DNA from 4 places in the Bacillus methanolicus genome. Region 1 is predicted to be linked to each of the others. Evidence: predicted binding sites of a transcription regulator. Region 1 holds the regulator's gene; each other region holds the start of a gene.

What was found. Region 1 encodes Rex, which represses fermentation and respiration genes when NADH is low (regulators of the CRP and FNR family bind a similar motif). Its sites were predicted from a motif close to TTGTGAAATATTTCACAA; they were not measured.
Region 2: pflB (formate C-acetyltransferase) is a predicted target of Rex. The motif match lies at 2,050-2,067, and genes of this name have one in related genera.
Region 3: C0966_RS09050 (cytochrome ubiquinol oxidase subunit I) is a predicted target of Rex. The motif match lies at 2,485-2,502, and genes of this name have one in related genera.
Region 4: C0966_RS01660 (cytochrome ubiquinol oxidase subunit I) is a predicted target of Rex. The motif match lies at 1,785-1,802, and genes of this name have one in related genera.

What each region holds. Positions count from the first base shown of each region.
Region 1 covers NZ_PNFF01000002.1:807,929-812,132, reverse strand. Annotated here, with positions in the region: gene groL (chaperonin GroEL) at 1-96, opposite strand, end outside; gene groES (co-chaperone GroES) at 186-470, opposite strand; gene C0966_RS15770 (CPBP family intramembrane glutamic endopeptidase) at 760-1,491, shown strand; gene C0966_RS15765 (YdiK family protein) at 1,492-1,692, shown strand; gene C0966_RS15760 (redox-sensing transcriptional repressor Rex) at 1,785-2,432, opposite strand; gene moaC (cyclic pyranopterin monophosphate synthase MoaC) at 2,455-2,949, opposite strand; gene C0966_RS15750 (ABC-F family ATP-binding cassette domain-containing protein) at 3,091-4,204, shown strand, end outside.
Region 2 covers NZ_PNFF01000001.1:1,210,289-1,214,492, forward strand. Annotated here, with positions in the region: gene C0966_RS06040 (DMT family transporter) at 1-412, opposite strand, end outside; gene C0966_RS06045 (cupredoxin domain-containing protein) at 693-1,151, shown strand; gene safA (SafA/ExsA family spore coat assembly protein) at 1,202-1,825, opposite strand; gene pflB (formate C-acetyltransferase) at 2,145-4,204, shown strand, end outside.
Region 3 covers NZ_PNFF01000001.1:1,798,519-1,802,722, forward strand. Annotated here, with positions in the region: gene C0966_RS09045 (cytochrome d ubiquinol oxidase subunit II) at 25-1,041, opposite strand; gene C0966_RS09050 (cytochrome ubiquinol oxidase subunit I) at 1,065-2,396, opposite strand; gene C0966_RS09055 (iron-sulfur cluster biosynthesis family protein) at 2,683-3,009, opposite strand; gene C0966_RS09060 (YolD-like family protein) at 3,085-3,420, opposite strand; gene C0966_RS09065 (DNA polymerase thumb domain-containing protein) at 3,447-4,204, opposite strand, start outside.
Region 4 covers NZ_PNFF01000001.1:308,938-313,141, reverse strand. Annotated here, with positions in the region: gene cydB (cytochrome d ubiquinol oxidase subunit II) at 1-333, opposite strand, end outside; gene C0966_RS01660 (cytochrome ubiquinol oxidase subunit I) at 335-1,741, opposite strand; gene C0966_RS01655 (ISL3 family transposase) at 2,062-3,276, opposite strand; gene C0966_RS01650 (siderophore ABC transporter substrate-binding protein) at 3,466-4,204, opposite strand, start outside.

The DNA of each region.
Region 1 (4,204 bases):
TGGTCCAAGAGTTACTTTTACTGCATTTGCAAGAGCATCTACACCGCGAAGCATCGCACGACGCGCATCTTCACTAAATTTAATCTCTTTTGCCATGATGAAAAACCTCCCCTAATTTTTATCATATCGTTATTCTAGCCGAGTAGTTTGATCTGGCCTCCATGAGTTGGAACGGCTATCTCATTTTACTCTACTACAGCAAGGATGTCGTTTTCGCGCAAAATTAAATATTCCTTACCATCATACTTTACTTCTGTACCAGCGTATTTTGAGAAGATAATGCGATCGCCTACAGATACCTCAAGTGCTACACGCTCGCCGCTGTCAAGAACACGGCCGGTTCCAACAGCTACTACTTTACCTTCTTGAGGCTTTTCTTTTGCTGTGTCCGGTAAAACGATACCGCTTGCAGTTTTTTCTTCGGATTCGACAAGCTCAATTACAATGCGATCACCTAGTGGCTTTAACAAGGGAAACAACCTCCTCAAATTTAAATATATTATTATCATTATTAGCACTCGCACCCGTTGAGTGCTAACACAATTATTATATTAAATAAATCAAATCTCTTTTGCAAGCCTAAAGAAAAAAATTTTTGATATTGGAATCCCGATTTTCTTCATCGATTTTTGCTGCATATAAGATTATGCTTCAATGATTCTAAATTATTCCTTTAATCCATAGAATTTGAAACAGCCTGCCGTCAATAGTAGAATGGTACAGAGTCCATTAGTTTTTAACAAAAGGAGTAAAATGCTGTTGAAAAAAGAATATTGGTTCATATTAATAACGTATATTGCCATGCATCTGTCCGGTCTGTTTGGGATTCCGCTTATCACTTTTTTAGGAGCTTTCTTCGGCAAAAGTATCAAGGAAATGGAAGTGCTCGCAGTCCCTTATTGGCTGGTTTTCAGTTTTACTTTTACATTCATTATTGTTCTTTTACTTTTGAGAAAAGAAATCAAAGCGGGTTCAAATAAAAGGAATGCAGCCTCCGCGATTTCATCTGTCTATTGGTCTGTGGGCGGCGTCTTCATGGCCCTTTTTGCCCAATACATTGCAGCCAATATTGAAAGAATCGTCGGAATTGAAATGGGTTCGGAAAATACTCAGCAAATTATTAATATTATTGAGTCTTTTCCCTTTGTTATTTTAGTAAGTTCAGTAATTGGTCCGATTTTAGAGGAAATTGTTTTTCGCAAAATTATTTTCGGAGCGCTCCATAAGCGGCTGAACTTCTTTCTATCCGCACTGATCAGTTCTTTAATATTCGCTCTGGCCCATGCTGAACCTGAGCATATCATTTTATATTCTGCAATGGGCTTTACATTTGCTTTTCTTTATGTTAAAACCAAACGGATTATCGTTCCTATCATTGCCCATGTGGCAATGAATACATTCGTCGTATTAATTCAGTCCGTATACAGGGAAGATATAGAGAGAATTCTGCGCGAAGCGGAAAAAATTCAAAGTTTTATTGGAGGATTTTAGATGAGGCAGTCTCCCTTGATTTCAGGCATCTTTTATATTCTGCTGGGCACTTTGTTCACTTTTTTTGCCATCCGACATGTGAATGAAACCGGCTGGGGATTTTTTACTTACTTGCTCGTGTTATTAGCAACATTTGATATTGGATCAGGAATCAGAATGATTACTTTTCATTTTAAGATCAAAAATGCAAATAAATTATAAAAATCTTAGCCAAACAGTGGCGCAACTACAAGGGGTCTGATCTTCAGACCCCTTATTTTGCATTGGCATTATTATTAAGAACAATTTCTTCGCTAATCTTCTTCCGGCGGATAATGCTTTAAGAAATAAACTAATGACTGTAATTCGACCAGTAAATCGATATGATGGACACGGACCGATGACGGAACATTTAATCTTGCCGGTGTAAAGTTTAAAATACCTTTTACATTCGCATTAACAAGCCGGTCTGTAACTGATTGAGCTTCCGGTACAGGAACGGTTAAGATGGCAACCTGTATATCCGTTTCCATCATTATTTTTTCAAGATCATCCATATGATAGACAGGTACTTGCCCTATCTTTTTTCCCACTTTGTTTTGATCAATGTCAAAAGCGATTTCAATTTTCGTGTTATTGTTTTTAAGAATATTATAATTTAAGAATGCGGTTCCTAAATTCCCGACTCCGACTAAAGCAACCTTTGTCAACTCATCCTGATCAAGCGCTTTGCGAAAAAAAGACAGCAGATAGTTCACATTGTAGCCGTAACCTTTTTTTCCTAAAGCGCCAAAATAAGAAAAATCCCTGCGGATCGTTGCTGAATCTACTTTTACTGCTTCACTCAGTTCAGCAGATGAAACCTTTTGTTTTCCGGAAGAATGAAGGTTTTTCAAAAAGCGATAATATAAAGGCAGCCTTTTGGCCGTTGCTTGGGGTATTTTCACCATTTCGTTTGACATCTTTCATTCACCGCCTTTTTGTTTATTTACGTCCTTTCTCCCTAAAATAATCTCCGTTTATTCCGCCTGTTTTTTCAACCAAATACGTTTCTCCAATAACCATGCCTTTGTCAACGGCTTTACACATATCGTAAATCGTTAGAGCACAAACGGAAGCTGCGGTTAATGCTTCCATCTCTACTCCTGTACTCCCCTTTGTTTTAACCGAGGCTTCAATATTTAGAATATAGTTTTCCTGATCATTCTCCCAGAAAAATGAAATATCTACTCCAGTAAGAGGAATAGGATGGCACATCGGAATGATTTCCCATGTTTTTTTTGCTGCCATTACCCCGGCAACTTGAGCAACTGACAGAACATCCCCTTTTTTTATCTTATTATTCGTAATTTTTTCATATAACTCTCTATTTACAGTAATACTCGAACGTGCTAATGCAGTTCGCACCGTTTCCGGCTTACTGCTGACATCTACCATTTTCGCTCTGCCTTCTTCGTTGAAATGAGTAAACTCAGCCATAAAAAACACCTCACAACAAATCATACACTATTTTGACATTTCTGTGTGATAACTTTGTAACATTGTTCACAAAATCACATGTATTGCCGACACAATGTGAATAAGATACACTAGTTTTATGGTAACCTGAGGTGAGAGCAAATGATTTTATTACAAGTTAATCAATTAACGAAATATTATGGTGCTGATCTTATTTTATCGAATATAAAGCTTGAAGTTCAAAACCGTGACAGAATTGCCCTTGTCGGAAGAAACGGCGCGGGTAAGTCTACTCTATTAAAAATCATTGCCGGGCACCTGTCGTATGATTCAGGCGAGATAATAAAACCAAAGGACGTTTCAATCGGGTATTTAGCACAAAATACCGGGCTTGAATCCGAATTGTCCATTTGGGATGAAATGATGACTGTTTTTGAACCGCTGCAAAAAATGGAAAAAGAGCTGCGAAAATTAGAAGAAAAAATGGCAGACCCGGCGGTGTTTGAAAATGCAGCTGCCTACGAACGCATTCTCAAAGAGTACGATCTTTTACAAGTTCAGTTTAAAGAGCAAGGCGGTTATCAATATGAAGCGGATATCCGTTCTGTCCTTCACGGGCTCAATTTTCATGAGTACGATTATTCCACTAAGATTTCAAGTCTGAGCGGAGGCCAGAAAACAAGACTTGCTCTCGGAAAGCTGCTCTTAACAAAGCCCGATATTTTAATTTTGGACGAGCCTACCAACCACCTTGATATTGAAACATTAACGTGGCTTGAGCAATATTTGCAGAACTATGATGGAGCGGTATTGATCGTTTCCCATGACCGATACTTTTTAGATAAGGTCGTGACACAAGTTTATGAAATTTCTCGGCATCAAATCCAAAAATATCATGGCAATTACAGTTCATACCTTCAGCAAAAAGCCGAAAACTTTGAACGAGAAATGAAGCAGTATGAAAAACAACAGGAAGAAATAGCCAAATTACAGGAATTTATTGCGCGAAATCTGGCCCGGGCTTCAACAACAAAGCGGGCGCAAAGCCGGCGTAAACAACTTGAAAAAATGGAGATCATGGACCGGCCTCTCGGCGATGAGAAATCTGCTTCTTTTTCTTTTGACATTGAACGGCAAAGCGGAAATGACGTCCTCAAAGTACATGAGCTGGCCGTAGGATACAAAGGGAATAAGGTATCAGACAACATCTCATTCCGGATCACCCGCGGGGAAAGCATCGCTTTAGTCGGTCCAAACGGAATCGGCAAATCTACTT
Region 2 (4,204 bases), on a different contig from region 1:
CGACAAACATCACGCCGGTAAATCCGAGCAATATCCCGACAAATCTGAACACCGTAAACCGATGACCTAAAAAGACGACCGCAAACACCGATGTCACTAACGGAACAAGAGCTAAAATTAATCCGGCGTTAGAGGCTGTCGTTTTTGTTAATCCGACTGCAAGAAAAAGGTGGTGTGCAACGACGCCAAATAAAGCTGCCGAACAAATATACATAATGTCCTTCCAAGTTAATTTCCGCAGCTGACCGATGAATAATAAAGTCAGAATCACTACGATTCCTGCAGTAAATATCCGAAACGACGTTAACGTCACCGGAGAAAAATGTTCGACTAAAATTTTGAGGGCAATCACGTTTAATCCCCAGATCATCATAATCACATTCAATAATAGATAAACGAAAGGTTTAGACACCGCCATCACTTCCTTCAAGTTGAAAAGTCAAACAACAAAAAAGCAGCTGTGCCTTTATTTGGGACAGCTTCGCTATATGCAGAAACAACTCTTTAAATTTCATTTTAGCAATCATTCAACAGAATGACTATCAAAGTATGATAAAGTTTTCCTTATCCAAATTGGTATTTTTAAATATTAGGTTGGTGAAGATTGAAATCAAATAATAAATAAAAACAGACAAGTATTAAACCCTTACCTGCATATGATTGTAATGGACAAGTGATTGGAGGTGAAAAAATTGCGATTTATAGTGCTTAAGAAAGGGACTATGATGATTTTTCTTTTATTTATAATTACGCTTGCGGCCGCCGGTGTTTGGTTTTTTGGAACATCTGGCTCGGTTCCTGTTACCAGCCGGGAGCAGAATCAAGACGAACAAATAAGAGAGATTCATATGGTTACCGGTGAATTTTCAGCAAAAACAAGAGATGGGAAAGAAATTGAGGCATATCGCTGGGATCCAAGTACTGTGTTTGTTAACAAAGGGGAAAAAGTCCGCCTTACTATTTTAGGTGTAAACGGAAAAGAACATCCATATATTATCGAAGGAACTGACATAAAAGGCGTTGTTAAACAAGGTGAGGAAACGACAGTACCACTGCAATTTAAAAAAGAAGGAATATACAGGCTTATTTGCCTAACGCATCCTAACAAAGATCGTAATGGCCCGATGATTGCATACATTGTAGTAGATTAATAACAATGGTAAGCACTGGATATCGTCAATTCCAGTGCTTTTTGCCCTTATTATCTCCCGATGAACATTTGCGTCCAGTAATGACCGTATGCCCCTCCTTTTGCATAACCTACACCAATTTCAGTAAAACTGCTTGATAAAATATTTTTTCGATGGCCGTCACTGTTCATCCAGGCTGTTACTACATCCTTAGGAGTCCGTTGTCCGGCAGCAATATTTTCACCGGCTGTACGGTATGTAATTCCGAAATTTTTCATCATTTGGAACGGGCTTCCGTATGTTGGAGAAGTATGGTCAAAATAATTTCGATTGATCATGTCTTGGGATTTATATCTTGCTACTCTCGCAAGTTCCCAGTTTGTTTTTAACGGTTTTAAACCGTATTTTGCCCTCTCCTGATTCACAAGCTGGACAACTTGGTTTTCATAGCTTTTAACTTCATCCAAACATGGAATAGTAATTTTTTGTCCTGGATAGATGAAGTTCGGATTTGAAATTTGCGGGTTTGCCTGAATAATTTCAGAAACGCCAACATGATAGCGAACCGCAATTTTCCACATTGTGTCACCGTGCTGAACCGTATGTATAGTCGCAGCTTCGGCATTGCTGCTTATTCCAAAGACTAGAGCGACAGACAACAATAAAGATACTGATAGAGATTTTAATGTTTTCATAGTTTTATTTAACCAAACTATTCTACACGATGAAACCGGTAATAAATGGTGTTAATAGAATAGATTTTTATATAACAGATTCTCATCATCGCTAATTAATTATAATACAGTTTTGAAAATATCAGGTTTTATTTGATTTTAAAAACTTTATTGATCATTTATACACCTATACACCCTAAAGATAAACCTTTTAAAACAAGGTGTTCACAAAAAATTAACCATTTATGCTCAATATTTCACAATTTATATAAAAATGATCACATGTTATCTGTTATAATAAAAATGTAAAATCTGTTATATATTTTGAGAGGTGAAAATCATGAAACAGTGGGAAGGTTTTACTGGCGGAACTTGGCAAACTGAAGTAAATGTTCGTGACTTTATTTTAAAAAACTTTAAACAGTATAACGGTTCTGACAGTTTCCTTGAAGGTCCGACTGAAGCTACAACAAAATTATGGAAGCAAGTTATGGATTTATCGAAACAAGAACGGGATAATGGCGGTGTCCTTGATATGGACACTGAAATCGTCTCTACGATTACCTCACACGGACCCGGGTATTTGAATAAGGATTTAGAAAAAGTTGTTGGCTTTCAAACTGACAAACCTTTCAAGCGGTCACTGCAGCCGTTCGGCGGAATCCGCATGGCCGTACAGTCTTGTGAAGCGTATGGATTCAAGGTAAACGAAGAAATTGTGAAAATTTTTACAGAATATCGGAAGACTCATAACCAAGGAGTCTATGATGCTTATACAGATGAAATGAAGCTTGCCCGCAAAGCCGGAATCATTACCGGTCTTCCGGATGCATACGGTCGCGGACGGATTATCGGAGACTATCGCCGTGTTCCCCTTTATGGAGTTGACTTCCTGATCAGTGAGAAGAAAAAAGATTTAAAACAAACAAGCCGTATTATGACTGAAGACAATATTCGTCTACGTGAAGAGATTTCTGAGCAGATCAGAGCGCTGGAAGAATTAAAGAAGCTTGCTGAAAGTTACGGATATGACATTTCAAAGCCTGCTTCAAATGCATCCGAAGCGTTTCAATGGCTGTACTTTGCTTACTTGGCAGCAATCAAGGAACAAAACGGCGCTGCCATGAGCCTCGGCCGCGTATCAACTTTCTTAGATATTTATATTGAAAGAGATTTAGAGAAAGGCATTATTACTGAAAAAGAAGCTCAGGAGTTGGTCGACCATTTTGTCATGAAGCTTCGGCTTGTAAAATTTGCCCGAACTCCGGAATATAATGAATTATTTAGCGGCGACCCTACATGGGTTACTGAAGCGATCGGCGGCATGGCATTAGACGGACGCGCACTTGTCACAAAAAATTCATTCCGATTCCTGCATACCCTTGATAACCTAGGTCCTGCTCCGGAGCCAAACTTAACGGTATTATGGTCTACACAGCTTCCGGAAGAATTCAAAAAGTATTGTGCGAAAATGTCGATTAAAACAAGCTCCATCCAGTATGAAAATGATGATATTATGAGGCCTGAATACGGTGATGACTATGGAATCGCTTGCTGCGTATCACCAATGAAAATCGGTAAGCAAATGCAATTTTTCGGAGCGCGTGCAAATCTTGCAAAAGCCCTGCTCTACGCCATTAACGGCGGTAAAGATGAAAAGCTTAAAATTCAGGTTGGTCCTAAGTACACACCGATCATGTCTAATGTTCTAGACTATGATGAAGTCATGGAAAAATTTGATAATATGATGGAATGGCTCGCAGAATTGTATATCAATACTCTGAATATCATCCACTATATGCATGACAAATATTGCTATGAACGAATTGAAATGGCCCTGCATGATACTAAGATTTTGCGCACGATGGCGACTGGACTTGCCGGCTTAAGTGTTGTTGCTGATTCGTTAAGTGCCATTAAACATGCCAATGTAAGAGTTATTCGCGATGAAAACGGTCTAGCTGTCGATTTTGAAATTGAAGGTGATTTCCCTAAATACGGAAACAATGATGACCGTGTTGACAGCATCGCCGTTGATATCGTGAAGCGGTTCATGAAAAAGCTTCGCAAGCATAAAACATACCGCGATTCAGTCCATTCCCTGTCGATATTAACCATTACTTCTAACGTGGTATATGGAAAGAAAACCGGCAACACTCCTGATGGGCGCCGTGCCGGAGAACCATTTGCTCCCGGAGCGAACCCAATGCACGGTCGCGATACAAAAGGAACGCTTGCGTCTCTCTCTTCAGTGGCTAAACTGCCATTCAGTTATGCAATGGATGGTATTTCAAATACTTTCTCAATCGTTCCAAAAGCATTGGGAAAAGACGATGAAAGCCGCGTTAACAACCTTGTAGCAATATTAGACGGATATGCAATGAAGGAAGGCCACCATCT
Region 3 (4,204 bases), on a different contig from region 1:
GTATCGAATGGGATCTCAATCTTTCTATTTTTTCCCTTTAACATAATCGGCATCAAACAAGAATAAACGCATTAACAAAATGATCGATGGGATTAATAGCAATAATCCTAAAATAAATGCGATGACAAGCGCAATTCCCATTGTCTCATTCGTGTAGCCGCTGTAAATGGTGACATAAGGGTATAAAAGATACGGCAAGTGGGAAGCCCCATAGCCAAAGAACGCAAAGAAAAATTGAAACATAACGAAGATAAAGGCCGTTCCGTAATTTCGACGCATCCAGATCAATACGGATGCGATGATGAAACAAATTAATGAAAGCACAAACATCCACCAGTAATGATCGAGAATATTTTCAAAGTGAGCGAAATTATGTTGTCTTAACGTAACAAAAACTAAGAAACTTGCCAAAATCGTCGGCAGGCTCCAAAAAAGGGCAAATCCGCGCAAAAGCTCAAGCGCCTTACGGTCATCTGCTCTGTCCGCATAATACGTAAGGAAGCTGGCACTTATAAATAAAACTGACACAATCGCCAAAATGACGACACTCCAAGAATAAGGGTTTATAAATAACTCTTTTGCTAAGAAGACTAACTTGTCTCCTCTTTTTTCAATAAAACCGCCTTCCGAAATCGTCAGAGCAGTTGATAACGAGGCAGGAATCAGCAGCCCTGTTGCTCCATATAAAAACATATATATGTTATTATCTTTTGCTCCGTAGTTATTGAATGCATAAAAGGAACCGCGAATCGCTAATAAAACGAGTGAAATACTTCCCGGTACAAGCAAGGCTGTTCCAAAATAGTATGCTGTATCAGGAAAGAATCCGACAATTCCGACAAAGAAAAAGACAAAAAATACGTTCGTTACTTCCCATACAGGTGATAAGTAACGGCTAATAAGCTTATTCATTATATGATCTTGTTTTGTGATTTTTCCATAATAAGCGAAAAAACCTGCGCCAAAATCAACGGAAGCAACAATTAAGTACCCATAAAGAAACAGCCAAAGAACAGTTATTCCTACTAATTGATTTTCCACCTTCAGCATCCTCCTTTCCTGGATTAATCGCGAAATCGATACTCAAGCTCTGCTTCAGCCGGGTTGTTGATAAACATTTTGCGAAGCACAATTGTACAAACTATGGCAAGCAGTGCATATAAGCCAAAGAACAACCACAACATCTCTCCTACTCCGTTTGAGGTAGTCGCTGCTTCCGATACTTTCATATATCCTCTTAAAATCCACGGCTGACGGCCAACTTCCGCCAAAAACCAACCTAATTCAATAGAAATCATTGCTAAAGGGCCGCAAAGAACAATTGCACGCAGCAGCCATTTATGTTGCATCCATTCTTTTTTCCATTTGGAAAAAACAACATATAAGAAAGATACAAGGAGCATAAACATAGCAAACATTACTTTAAAGTCAAACAAATAGTGTATATATAATGGAGGAGTTTCATCTTTTGGAAACTCATTTAACCCTATTACTTCCCCGTCAAAATTGCTGAAAGATAAAAAGCTTAGCATCTTCGGTAAATGAATGGCATATTTGACCTCTTGTTTATCTTCATCTAATACACCGAATAAAACAAGGTCGGCTCCTTTTTCCGTTTCAAAATGCCATTCAATCGCAGCTAATTTTTCAGGCTGGTGCTTTGCCAGGAACTTCGCGGACAAGTCGCCTGCGATCCCTGTCAGTATGGCAAAAATAAATGCTGATGTAACTGTTAAATGCAAAGCTTTTCTCGTATACTCTGTATTTTTTCCTCTTAAAATTTGGAATGCTGCAATCGTGGCCAGTATGAATGCAGATGTTACGTAAGCAGTTGCCAAGACGTGAAATGTTTTCGTTGGTGTTGCCGGATTAAACATGGCTTTAATGGGGTCTAATGTTGTGATAGCACCATCTACTATTTGGAAGCCTTGCGGTGTGTTCATAAATGCATTGACAGTCGTAATAAAAAACGCAGACATTGAGGCTCCAAGGACAATCGGAATCGATAACATCCAATGATAAAGCTGGTTTTTAAATCGATCCCACGTATATAAATAAATTCCTAAGAAAATGGCTTCAAAGAAGAAAGCGAATGTTTCCAAAAATAAAGGCAAACTAATCGCTTGTCCTGCAATCTTCATAAAGCTCGGCCATAAAAGCGAAAGCTGCAAACCGATACATGTTCCGGTTACTACTCCAATCGCTACCGTGATGACAAACCCGCGTGTCCAGCGTCTAGCAAGCAGTAAATAATGGGAATCATTCTTTTTAATTCCAATAAATTCTGCAATCGAAACCATCAAAGGGATGCCAACCCCAATTGTTGCGAAAATAATGTGGAAGGATAACGTTAAAGTCGTTAATATGCGGCTTAGCATGATATTATCAAATTCCATATGTTCCTCACCTCTCCATTTATTCGTTTTCACTATATTCATAGTATAAAACTTGTTTTGCCTCATGAGCTTTTAAGCTTTGAACACTTCGTGACAAATTTCACGAATTTTTTGTGAAAAACATTCATAAGTTCGAATTACATCTTGAACAAAATCCCTTACCATACTCATCAGAATATCGCGCCAGACATTAATATAAGGTGCATTTCACTGCACCTGTTGTTTTATTGTCCGACACATAAAAAAAAACGAGGCTGAGAGTCAGCCCCGCCTGATCTTATTTTTATTATTTTGTTTTATCAATAAAGCTCATTCTTCCGTTTATGATCTCGCCCGAACTTTTTAATTGAAAACAATTGGCACTTTCTAAAAAATCAATTTTCATTTTTTCATCCAGCAAAACTTTTGCCGACTTCTCTACAAAAATGCTCCTGTTGTTTGTGACAATTTCTTCGTCGTCACTGTCTGTTTCGCTGACGAACCAAAGAGCCGTTACACCGTTTACGGCGCAGCCGCATCCGTCTGTATCATATTTTAGCTTTAAATAACCTGTTTTTCCCGCCGTTTTCTCATCAAGTTTACTGGCAGCCTCGTCTGTTAATGTGATTTCCACCTGAATGCTCCTTTCTTGTTGCATGACCTTATTGTAGCATTTTGAGCTCCGTTTTTCTTTATCCGGCTCGCTTTTCTATTCATCTGCAAACCGGACATCAGCAATGCTTGAAATTTCAATCTGGTGCACTTCTTCAAAACGGTCGACCACATGGAGTTTTTTGGCTGTTTCATCCCAATAATGAATAGTGCCGATGACGAGCTGGTACCTCCGCCCCCTGTAATACGTAATTGCTACGCTTTTTTTAAATTCCATTGCTTCCGCCATCACTTCATTCATCACTTCAAGCTGCTGTTCATCGGGCTCTATTTTGTTCTCGTACATATCTTCCTTTGCCCAGTCTCTGAGCAGCTTTACATGTTCAGGAAGCATCATCGATGTCCATTTGATCCTTCCCCGGTCTCGTATCATCGTTTCTCCACCTCACTCCAGTTCGTTTACATTTTATGGCCGCCAACGAGAGTCGCCCGGTGTCTGGCTGTTCCGGCTTCCGTATAGGAAACAGCCCGCAGCAATGCCCCTGATCCAAACCGGCTGCGAATACGATCGACAGCATAACCGAGTTCGTGCTTTTTCCAACCGTTTAAATCAAACAGGCTGAGCTGCATTTGATTATCATCGACGATGTTTCCAAGTGAAATGGAAATTTTCCGGACCGTTTTTCCTTCATAAAATTCATGAAAAAGATCCAGACAAACCCGGTAAAGGTCCATTGTTACGTTTGTCGGCTGCTCAACCGTCCGGGAGCGGTAAAAGCCGCCGCCGAATTCATCCTGGCTGTAGCCGAGGCCAAAGCTGATCGTCCTTCCCGCCTTTTTGTGGTTTCGGGCTCTTCTCGCCACTTCTTCACACATTTCCAATATGACAGCTTTAATTTCATGCTCTTCCTTGTAGTCGCGCAATAGGACCTGGCTTTTTCCAAAACTGATCTGCCCTTCCATAATCGGCGCCCCGATATCGGAAAGGTCGACTCCCCATGCATGATAATAAAGCTGGTTCCCCATGATTCCAAATTTCTTTTCAAGTGCTTTCAAATCGTAGCGGGCCAATTGCCCGACTGTGAAAATTCCCATGCTGTTGAGCGTTTTTTCGACTCGACTGCCGATTCCCCACATTTCCCGGAGCGGGGAAACGTTCCACAGTTTTTTTGGCACATCCTCATACGTCCATTCGGCAATCCCTTGTTTTTTTGCTT
Region 4 (4,204 bases), on a different contig from region 1:
CCAGCGCTCATCATCAACCTTGCGGCGGAATTCAAAGGAAACACCGCGTACAATCAGGCTCAGCAAGATTGCCAGCATCAGCAAGTAATAGCCGCTGAACATCGTTGCATACCAGTTCGGAAAGGCTGCAAAAATGGACCCCGCTGCAGCGATTAGCCATACTTCGTTCGCGTCCCAGAAAGGACCGATTGTATTCACCATGACGGTCCTCTCTTTTTGGTCGCGGGCAAGAAATCGAGTCGACATTCCTACGCCAAAATCAAAACCTTCAAGAAAGAAGAAGCCGATAAAGAGTACGGAGATTAAGACAAACCAAAGTTCACTCAATTCCATCTTAAACACCTGCCTTATTGAACGGATCTGTTGATACAGTTGAATTTTCATCTTTATGCTCTTCCGGTCCATGCTTTATTTCACGAACCATCAAATAAACCATCACACTCGCAAGAATCGTGAAAATCAGCGTGTACATAATAATTGAAGTTAAAATGGTCTCTGGAGAAACATTTGGTGATACAGAATCTTTAGTCGTCAACAATCCAAATACCGTCCATGGCTGACGGCCCACTTCGGTCATGATCCATCCGAAAGTGTTTCCCAAAAACGGAAATGAGATAGCCGGAAGAAGCAATTTCAAGAACAAACTGCTTTGCTCAAGGCGCCCCTTTTTCCATAGATACAAACCAATCATTGATAATAAGATCATCGCTGTACCAAAGCCAATCATTAACCGGAAGCTCCAATACGTTGTCTTGACCGGCGGGATATAATTTGTCCCTTCGCCCACGATTGAATCGTATTTTTCCTCATATTCGGCTTGAAGAGTTTTCATTCCTTTTAGACTGCCTTCAAATTTAGAATAAGATAAAAAGCTTAATGCATAAGGAATATTTAGTTCATACTTATTTTCTTGTTTCTCTGTATCAATCCAGGCAAATACTGACCATGGAGCAGGATCAGGTGTATCTTCCCAAATACCCTCTGCAGCTGCCATCTTCATAGGCTGTGTTTTCACAAGATATTGTGCTTGGGCATGTCCGCTGAAGGCAGTTCCAAGACTTCCGATTAAACCAATGATTAATGCGAGATTCATGGATTTTCTGTAGAATTCAACATGTTTCTTTTTCAAAAGGTTATAGGCACTAACACCGGCAACGAAGAACGCTCCGGTACACAATGCACCTGTGATGACATGCGGAAATTCCACCCATAATTTTCCATTGGTGATAAGTGCAAGAAAATCAACCATTTCCGCCCTGCCATTTCTTATTTCATAACCGACAGGCACTTGCATAAAGGAGTGTGCCGTTAAAATCCAAAATCCGGATATCATAGACCCAATTGATACAAGCCAAATACTTGCCAAGTGTACTTTTTTTGGGAAACGATCCCAGCCAAAAATCCAAAGGCCAATAAAAGTAGACTCCATAAAAAAGGCAAGCAACGCTTCAATGGCCAGTGGCGCTCCGAATACATCACCCATAAATCTAGAATAATCGGACCAGTTCATCCCAAATTGGAATTCCTGAATAATTCCAGTTACAACCCCTACAGCAAAGTTAATCAGGAACAAATGTCCCCAAAATTTCGCCATATTTTTGTAAATCTCTTTTTTCTTCACAACGTATAATGTTTCCATTATCGCGATCATAAATGCCAGCCCAATGGTAAGCGGCACGAAAAAGAAGTGGAAGATTGTAGTCGTAGCAAATTGTATCCTTGCCAACATTACTGGATCCATCGTTGTTCCTCCTTTAAGAATTTCGCCAGAGTTAGTTCATAAAATGTTCATAATTTCACATGAATAAGCACGATTAATAATATGGAAAACTTGAAAACTCCACAAAAATAAACAGGCCACTTTCCGGGCGACGAAAACAATTTTTATTTCCATTCTCTATTAAAAGAGAATCTTACTTAACACTATAACAAAAAAACTGTCATAACACCTTTGACAGTTTGACAATTATGTTACAAAAAAACGACGAAAATCGTAATCAATGTTCTTAAAAAAATAGGTTCTCCGTCAAATGTTGGGGTGATGACTTTGTGTCCTCACCCTTATCCAATGTGAACCCCAATTCCTTTATACTGATGTGATAATAAAATTTTAGCCCTGAAGCGTTCAAAACTTCTGAAGCCAAAGGCATTCCGTTTTTGTACTTTGGTCAAATTATTGATCCCTTCCAAAAATCCGTTGGAACAGTCATAAACAAAACTGTTAAGGATTTCTGTCTGCCAGTTTTGAAAGGTCTTTATGGCCTTCTCCATCTCTGGGATTTCCGAAGCTTCAACCAATCGGTAAAACGCTTTTAACTCCTCTTTCACCACGGCAATTTGATCCCTGCCAATCTCTTTGGCACGTGTAAACCATTCTCGATAGTCCTTTTTGAGTTCGTATGCCTTCCTGAGCTCCTCGGACATATCCTGATAACGCTCTAAATACCAGCGTTCCTCTTCCGTAAGGCGGTCACTGGCCTTGTGGAAGACATGTTTCATTCGCTTGCACTTTTTACGGTCATAATCGTGAAAATCCTGTTGGACTCGCCTTCTCACCGCATCAAGCGCCCAGTAGATATACCGGCAGAAGTGAAATCGATCTGCGATAATAACCGGACGCCCCAGTGCTGCCTGGACAGCCGCCTTAAACGATTGGTTCATATCCATAATGACCACTTGGACCTGGCTTCCGTGCTTTTGAAGGTATTGCTTAATGGTTTTTTTATACCGATTGGGGAGGATATCCAATGGCTTTTTTGTCACCCCGTCGGCTATGATTAATTGGTATTTGCCTTCCTTCGTATCGCCTTTGTATTCGTCAATGGCAATGATTTTCGGCAATTCCTCAACCGCACGGATTTCACTGCTCGCCAAGCGGTCAAACCGGCGGACTACCGTCGACGCAGAAGTGCCATAGTTCTCAGCGGTTTCCTTGAAGGTCTTTCCTTTGATGGCCCGGATGGATACGGCCTGGTTCCACTCAATGGAAGTGCGTTGGTAGCGCTCGACTATGGAGTTTTTCTCAGAGAAACGTTTCCCGCAGCTGCATACATATCTCCGACGTCTATAAAAAATCTGGGTCTTTCGCTCAAACCATTTCAAATGCTGGATTTTCTGGATCCGGTAATCATGAACACGGCTTGTCCTTCTGTTACAACGGGGGCAACGATGCATCTTTCGTTCCATCTCCACATGAAACTGTACAACTTCCCCAACTTGTTCCACTTTGGTCAGGACAACCTCTTTTAAACCAAGAATATACATGATAAAATTCATATACACGCAACTCCATTCTTTAGACTTGTTTCTGGACAATTCAAGAATAAAGGAATTGGATGTTTGCGTGTATTTTTTATGCAAACGAAAGTGTGTTTAAACCCCAACAAATATTATAGAGCCAAAAAATAAACTACCTAATTCTACATTACTCGAATTAGGTAGTTCAAAAAATTTGTTTTATAGAAATTATTCAATGCCTTTTTCGATTTCCTTCACCATCTCAGCTACTGAAATCAAACCTCCACCTGACAGATACCAATAGTTAGGATCCAAATACACAATATTGTCATTCTTATATGCTTTCGTATTTTTTACTAATTCATTTTCAACCGTTGCTTTTGCAGACGAGCCGCCGCTTCCTTCTACCACCGCTCCTCTGTCAATAACAAATAGATAATCGGGGTCTTTCTCAACGATATACTCAAACGAAATGTTCTGGCCGTGTGTTGATACTTCAATATTTTCATCTACAGCCTGAACTCCAAATACATCATGGATCAAACCGAATCTTGAACCAGGGCCGTATGCACTGATATTCCCTTCATTTGCTAAAATGACCAACCCACTCTTGCCGCTTTCTGAAGCTTTTTTATGTAAAGCTTCAATTGATTCCTTCACTTTTGCCAGTTCTTCTTCCACTTCGCTTTCTTTGCCAAAGATTTCGCCAAGAGTTTTAGTATTCTTTTCAAAGGATTCCATATATCGAGAAGTATCAATACCTAAGAAGATAGTTGGAGCAATTTTACTTAATTCTTCATATGCATCTTGCTGTCTAGCGGATATGATAATTAAATCCGGATCGATCTCGCTGATTTTTTCAAAATCGGGTTCCTTTAAACCGCCTACATTTTCATACTTTGAATCTTTATATTTTGAAAGATATGTAGGAATATTTGCTTGAGGTACGCCCGTTACCTCTACTCCA